DNA from 3 places in the Micromonospora sp. M71_S20 genome. Region 3 is predicted to be linked to each of the others. Evidence: riboswitches for the same ligand, from Rfam matches in the RefSeq annotation. Region 3 holds a riboswitch; each other region holds the start of a gene.
What was found. A riboswitch is a leader RNA that binds a small molecule or an ion and turns the genes downstream of it on or off. The one in region 3 is predicted to bind cobalamin.
Positions count from the first base shown of each region.

Region 1 (2,255 bases), 1.1 Mb from region 3:
TCGACGAACCCGGTGTTCCCGGCGAGGGCGTGCGCCCGGTAGAAGACGATCCCGACCGTCGGCCGGTCCGGCCGCGTGGGCCGCTCGCCGTGGATGCCGTACGTCGGGGTGGGCGCGGGCGGAGCGAAGCCCTCGCCGGTGAGCAGCACCGTGTCGGAGAGGAACCGGGCGAGCTGGGCGAGGTTCTCCGGCCCGCCCTCGACCAGGTAGGCCAGCGCCTGGGTGGCCACCCCGGAGGCCACGGTGGAGGCCGCCATCAGCTCCGCGTCCGGCACGTTCTCGCCGCCGAGCACGACCGTCGGCACGCCGGAGGCCAGCACCGCCGCGAGCCCGTCCGGCCACGCCTGCCGGCCGCCGAGCAGGCGTACGACGGCGAGGTCGACGCCGTCGAGCAGCGCCGGCACGGCGTCGGCGGCGACCCGGGCGGGGTTGGCGAGCCGGTAGTCGGCGTCGCTGGCGCGGGCGGCGAGCAGGTCGGTGTCGGCGGTGGACAGCAGCAGGATGCGCACGGACAGCTCCGGAGAGTGACGCCCGGGTCGACGCGGGGACGACCGGGCGATGCGGGGATGGGCGCGGTTCAGCGGGTACGACGGGCCGGCGGCCGGCTCACCGGCGGGCCGGCGGGGTCGGGCGGCGCGGTGCGGGCGTCAGCGGTAGGTGGCGAGGGCGCGCCCGGGCACGGCGGCGAGCCGGCCGGTCACGGTGCGGGCACCACCGAATGCCGGGCGACCGACGGCGGGCGCGGTGCGGGCCGGCGGGTGCGCGGCGGCCCGGCGGCTGACCGGCGGGGCAGCGTTGCAGCCGCCCGCGGGAGAGCCGCCGCCAGCGGGGCCGCTGGCACGACCGGGCACGATGCGACGATGATCGTCGATGGGGGAGACGCGGTGCGTCATCGGGTCCTCCTCGGGTGTCCACGCCCTGGAATCGCTCCGACGGCCGAAGTATCCTGGCTCCCGGATCGACGCTCTCCCCCGGCCTTCCAACCGCGCACGCACGGCCGTGACTCACGAGGGGGGATCGCTCCCCGGTGACAGTGGCGGGACCGCGCCGGAATCGCACCGGCTTCCTTCACTGCCGTCAGGCCGCGAATGCTGCCACACCCCGGGCCGCCGGTCAACGCCGCCCCACCCCGGCTCACGGCACCTCGTGTCGATCGACGGGGAGCGATCATTACGCCCTTTCAGGCACGCCTTTCGCATTGTCGTCGACCGATGTAAGGTCTGAGCCGCCGAATACCGTGACGGTGGCCCCGGAACGCGCACGGGCCGAGCGTCCCGGCACCCGCGCGCACCCCGGCGCCCGCGTGCCGTTCCGCTTCCCCAGCAGGCAGGCTGCGGCGCGCGGGAAGCGTCCTCGTCTGCCCGACGTGGTGACGGGGACCTCGACCACGGTCGACGTCGGCTCACCGGCCGGCGAGCCCCGATTCGTAGCCCGCGATCACCAGCTGCGCCCGGTCGCGGGCGGCCAGCTTCGTCAGCAACCGGCCGATGTGCGTCTTCACGGTGCCCCGGCTGAGGTGCAGGTGCCGCTCGATCTCGGCGTTGGACATCCCACGGGTGATCAACGTCAACACCTCCCGTTCCCGCCGGGTCACCCCGTCGAGCCGTCCGGACACCCGCCGGGCGGCCGGCAGTCGGGTGAACTCGGCGATGAGCCGCCGGGTGACGCTCGGGGCCAGCAGCGCCTCGCCGGCGGCGACCACCCGGATCGCGTCGAGCAGCCGCACGGGTGGCGTGTCCTTGAGCAGGAAACCGCTCGCCCCGGCACGCAACGCCCGGTACACGTACTCGTCGAGGTCGAACGTGGTGAGGATGAGCACCCGCGGCGCGTCCCGGAGCGCGGTGACCTGCTCGGTGGCGGCGATACCGTCCAGTTCGGGCATCCGGATGTCCATCAGGACCACGTCGGGCGCGTACGCCCGTGCGAGTTCCACGGCGGCGCGCCCGGTGCCGGCCTCCGCCACCACGGTCATCCCGGGGGTGGCGTCGACCAGCAGGCGGAGGGCCCCGCGCAGCAGCGCCTCGTCGTCGGCCAGGAGCACGCGTACCGGCTCACTCATCGTCGGACACCCCCACGGTGAACGGCAACCGGGCACGGACGGCGAACCCGCCGCCGGGCGCGGGGCCGGCCTCCAGGCTGCCGCCGTGCATCGCCGCCCGTTCGCGCATCCCCCGCAGGCCGTGGCCGGGCGGCCCCACGGCACGCCCCGCCGTCCGGTCGCGACGACGGCGACGGTCAGCACCCCGGGCCCGATC
Region 1 covers NZ_RCCV01000001.1:4,722,915-4,725,169, forward strand. Annotated here, with positions in the region: gene cobN (cobaltochelatase subunit CobN) at 1-509, opposite strand, end outside; gene DER29_RS20290 (hypothetical protein) at 648-893, opposite strand; cobalamin riboswitch at 940-1,069, opposite strand; gene DER29_RS35480 (response regulator transcription factor) at 1,403-2,059, opposite strand.
Region 1: it holds a riboswitch for cobalamin, as region 3 does, so the genes downstream of both, DER29_RS20290 (hypothetical protein) here and DER29_RS15495 (ribonucleoside-diphosphate reductase subunit alpha) in region 3, are expected to answer to the same signal.

Region 2 (2,255 bases), on a different contig from region 3:
CGACGGCGGTTTCGCCAACGCCGCCGGCACCCCGAACGCCAACAGCACCGGCCTCGCCGCGCAGGCTCTGCACGACGGTCACCGACCGCTGGCCTGGGCACGGGCGCGGGTGTTCCTCGCCGGGCTCCAGGTCGGCTGCGCCGGGGCACCGGCCGACCGGGGCGCGGTCGACTTCGACGGCGGCACCTTCGACCCGGGCACCGCCGCCCGGGCCACCGGCCAGGCCGTCCTCGGCCTGACCGGCGCCGGGTACGCCCGGCTGTCCGCGGCCGGCGCCACCCCGGGCACGCCAATCCCCGCCTGCCCGTGACCCGTTCCGTCGCTCACCCGATTCCAGGAGGAACCGTGTTCCGTCACCGATCCACCGTGCGCGCCCGGCTCGCCGGCCTGCTGGCCGCCGCCGTCGCTGCCGTCGCCCTCACCGCCGTCGAACCCGCCCCACGGGCCGCGCAGGCCGCCGCCTGCACCGGCACCTCCGGCGTCACCGTCGTGGTGGACTTCGCCGCGCTCGGTGGCGGCGTCCAGGTCGCCTGCGCCCCGGGCGATCCGGCCACCGGGGTGGCCGCCCTCCAGGGCGCCGGCTTCACGGTGACCGGCACCCAGCGCTGGGGGCTGGCATTCGTCTGCCGGATCAACGGCAAGCCGACCGTCGCGACCGATCCGTGTGTCAACACCCCGCCCGTCACGGCGTACTGGTCGTACTGGCACGCCTCCAGCGGCGGCGCCTGGTCCTACAGCACGTCCGGCGCGAGCAGCTACAACCCGGCCCCGGGCACCGTCGAGGGCTGGTCGTTCGGCGCGGGCGCCCCGCCGAGCATCGCCGCGCCCTGACCGGAGCCGCACCCGCCGTGACCGCGGTGCCGCACCGGGTGTCGGCCACCGCCCCTGGCGTCGCGAGACGTGCGGGCGGTACGGTGTCGGCACCCGGTGCACACCGGGTCCACAACTGCATACGTCCCGTGTGGGGGGAAGCCGGTTCGAAGCCGGCGCTGACCCGCAACCGTGAGCGAGGCTTCGGCCTCGCGAGCCGGAATGCCTCGCCCGGGACGAGCGGCTTCCACTGTCGAGGTTCACAGGGTGAAGTCCGGGCCACCGAGGCCCGCTCCACCCCCGCTCATCGCATCACGCGAGCGGGGTGTCGCTGTCCCCGGGTGCTTTCCGGAGCTTCCACCGACCGCTCCGCGAAAGGCACCCCTCATGTCCCGGTCCCGCTCCCGGCGCCTCGGTGTCGGCGTGCTTGCCGCCACGGCGGCGACGACCGCCGCGCTCACCGCCGTACCCCTGACCGTCGTGGCCGCACCCGCCCCGGCCCACGCCGCCGCCGCGCGCGACGCGGCTTCGTGGCTGGCCGGCGAGTTCGCCGACGGGGTGCTGCCCGGCCCGTTCGGCGGCCCGGACTGGGGTCTGACCGTCGACGGAGTCCTCGCCCTGTCCGCGACCGGGGTGGACGCGCCGGTCCGTCAGGCCGCGACGGCGCAGGTGGCGGCGCACGTGCGGTCCTACAACAGCTACGACGACTGGGGCATCCCGGGCTTCACCGACGGCGGGGCGACCGCGAAGCTGCTGTACGCCGCCTCCGCCGCCGGAGCTGACCCCACCGACTTCGGCGGCTTCGACCTGCGGACGGAGACCCTGTCGCTGGTCGCCGGAGCGGACGCGGGGCACCAGCGGGGGCGGATCACCAGCCGCACCACCGCCGACAGCGGCCCGGACGCCAGCAACACCTTCGACCAGTCCTTCGCGGTGCTGGGCCTGGCTCGCAGCGGTGACGTGCCGCAGGACACCGTCGACTTCCTCGTCCGGCAGCAGTGCGCGGCCGGTGGGTTCCGGCTCTACCCCGACACCGCCGCCGGCCCGTCCCCGTCCTGTTACGAGCAGGCCGGCGCCACCCTCGACGTCGACTCGACCGCGATGGCCGTGCAGGCGCTGCTCGCCGCCGCTGCCGACGGCGCCACCGGTGCGACCGAAGCTGCCGGCAAGGCCGCGGACTGGCTGGTGGACCAGCAGCACGCCGACGGGTCGTTCGGCGGTTCCGGCCCGACCACCGGCGCGAACTCCAACAGCACCGGCCTCGCCGGACAGGCCCTCGCCGCCGCCGGCCGCGACGCCGAGGCCGCGCGGGCCGCGGGCGCGTTGGCCGCGCTACAGCTCACCGCGGCAGACGGTGGCGCGGCCGCCGCCGACGCGGGCGCCATCGCCTACAACACCGAGAGCCTGGCAACGGCCGTCGAGTCCGGGATCATGGACCGGGACCA
Region 2 covers NZ_RCCV01000004.1:396,106-398,360, reverse strand. Annotated here, with positions in the region: gene DER29_RS30890 (prenyltransferase/squalene oxidase repeat-containing protein) at 1-310, shown strand, start outside; gene DER29_RS30885 (hypothetical protein) at 346-831, shown strand; cobalamin riboswitch at 920-1,060, shown strand; gene DER29_RS30880 (prenyltransferase/squalene oxidase repeat-containing protein) at 1,198-2,255, shown strand, end outside.
Region 2: it holds a riboswitch for cobalamin, as region 3 does, so the genes downstream of both, DER29_RS30880 (prenyltransferase/squalene oxidase repeat-containing protein) here and DER29_RS15495 (ribonucleoside-diphosphate reductase subunit alpha) in region 3, are expected to answer to the same signal.

Region 3 (2,255 bases):
GACGCCGCCTGGTTCAAGGTGAACATCCCGACGGCCGGCGACTACCGGATCGAGGTGCGGCACCCGGCCGACCCCGGTTACAACAGCTCGGCCCCGCACGTCGTCGTCACCGCCTCGGGCAACCGCACGGTCAACGTGGACCAGCGCTCCAGCGGCGGCGTGTGGCGCTCGCTGGGCACCTTCGGACTGGCCGCCGGTGACCGCAACCTGGTCGCGGTGAGCCGCTGGACCAGCACCCCCGGCTACGTGGTGGCTGACGCCGTCCGGGTCACCAAGGTCTGACCGCACCGCCCTGGGGGCGGACCGGGATCGTGTGACCACAGGATCCCGGTCCGCTCCCACGTCCGTGCCAGTTGTGGAATTCGCGCACCCGGCAGACCAGGACCGCGCCGCCGGCCGATCCTCCTCCGGCCACAGTCGCCGCTGCTGCCCGCCGTGGTGGAGCGCGATCCGGGCCCAGCACACTCAGGCGCCTGTGGTGTCCACGGCCGCGACTGTACCGAGGGGACGACAGCCCTGCGAGCCGCCGCGGGCGGGCATCGACGCGGACGCCGGGCCGGCGATCGACGGGCGTCACCCGGGCCGCCGACGACACGCCCGAGACCGACATGTGGGGTGTGACAACGACGCCAACCCTATATATGGTGTCGGCGCAGCTGGTTCGGCCGCTCATCCGGAGCGGTCGAGGCAAGAGGGAACCCGGTGGGAATCCGGGACTGCCCCGCAGCGGTGAGTGGGAACGACCGCCGTCATCAGCACTGGGCCGCCAGCGGCCTGGGAAGCGACGGCCAGTAGGAGACCGGCGAGTCCGGTCGCGCCCGCGAGTCCGAAGACCTGCCAGTGCGCCGTACGCCCGCATCCGGGTGTGCGGCGGTCCGAGGCCGCGTGGGACGGCCGACGCCATCCCGACGCGTGCCCGGCGCGCGTCGTCGTCGGTGTCCGCTCCCCGCGTGCCCAGGAATTCCGTCTGGGATCAAGGCTCGCGAGGAGTGAGTGGTGACAGTCACCGAGGTTGTTCCGGCCGACGATGCGGCCGTGGCGGGCCAGCGGCGGCCGCAGATGCGGGTCCGCAAGCGCGACGGCGGCACCGAGGCGGTCGACGTCAACAGGATCGTCCGTGCGGTCGAGCGGTGGGCCGACGACCTCGCCGACGTCGACCCGCTGCGGGTGGCGACCCGGACGATCAGCGGCCTGTACGACGGGGCGACGACGGCCGAACTGGACCGGCTGTCCATCCAGACCGCCGCGGAGATGCTCGGTGAGGAGCCGCAGTACTCGCGGCTGGCCGCCCGCCTGCTGGCCGGGTACGTCGACAAGGAGGTCCGCCGGCAGGGCATCGGCTCCTTCAGCGAGGCGATCCGGCGCGGCCACGCCGAGGGCCTGATCGGCGACGACACCGCGGCGTTCGTCGCCGCCCACGCGAGCGCCCTCGACGCGGCCGTCGATCCGCGCGGTGACCTGCGCTTCGAGTACTTCGGGCTGCGGACGGTCTACGACCGGTACCTGCTGCGCCACCCGACGAGCCGGCTGGTGCTGGAGACCCCGCAGTACTGGCTGCTTCGCGTGGCCTGCGGCCTGTCGCAGGCACCGGACGAGGCGATCGAGTTCTACCGGCTGATGTCGAGCCTGGCGTACCTGCCGAGTTCGCCGACGTTGTTCAACTCCGGCACCCGGCACACCCAGATGTCCTCCTGCTACCTGGTCGACTCCCCGCGCGACGAGCTCGACTCGATCTACCAGCGGTACGCGCAGGTGGCGAACCTGTCGAAGTTCGCCGGAGGGATCGGCATCGCGTTCTCGCGGGTCCGCTCGCGGGGCGCGCTGATCAGGGGCACCAACGGGCAGTCCAACGGGATCGTGCCGTGGCTGCGGACGTTGGACGCCTCGGTGGCGGCGGTCAACCAGGGCGGCCGGCGCAAGGGGGCGGCCTGCGTCTACCTGGAACCGTGGCACCCGGACGTCGAGGAGTTCCTCCAACTGCGGGACAACACCGGTGAGGACGCCCGGCGCACCCACAACCTGAACCTGGCCAACTGGATCCCGGACGAGTTCATGCGGCGGGTGGAGTCCGACGGGGTGTGGTCGCTGTTCGACCCGGACGTGGTGCCGGAGCTGCCGGACCTGTGGGGGGAGGAGTTCGACGCGGCGTACCGGGCCGCCGAGGAGCAGGGCCGCTACGTGCGGCAGGTCCCGGCGCGGGAGCTGTACGGACGGATGATGCGCACCCTCGCCCAGACCGGCAACGGGTGGATGAC
Region 3 covers NZ_RCCV01000001.1:3,596,379-3,598,633, forward strand. Annotated here, with positions in the region: gene DER29_RS15490 (N-acetylmuramoyl-L-alanine amidase) at 1-282, shown strand, start outside; cobalamin riboswitch at 641-857, shown strand; gene DER29_RS15495 (ribonucleoside-diphosphate reductase subunit alpha) at 1,060-2,255, shown strand, end outside.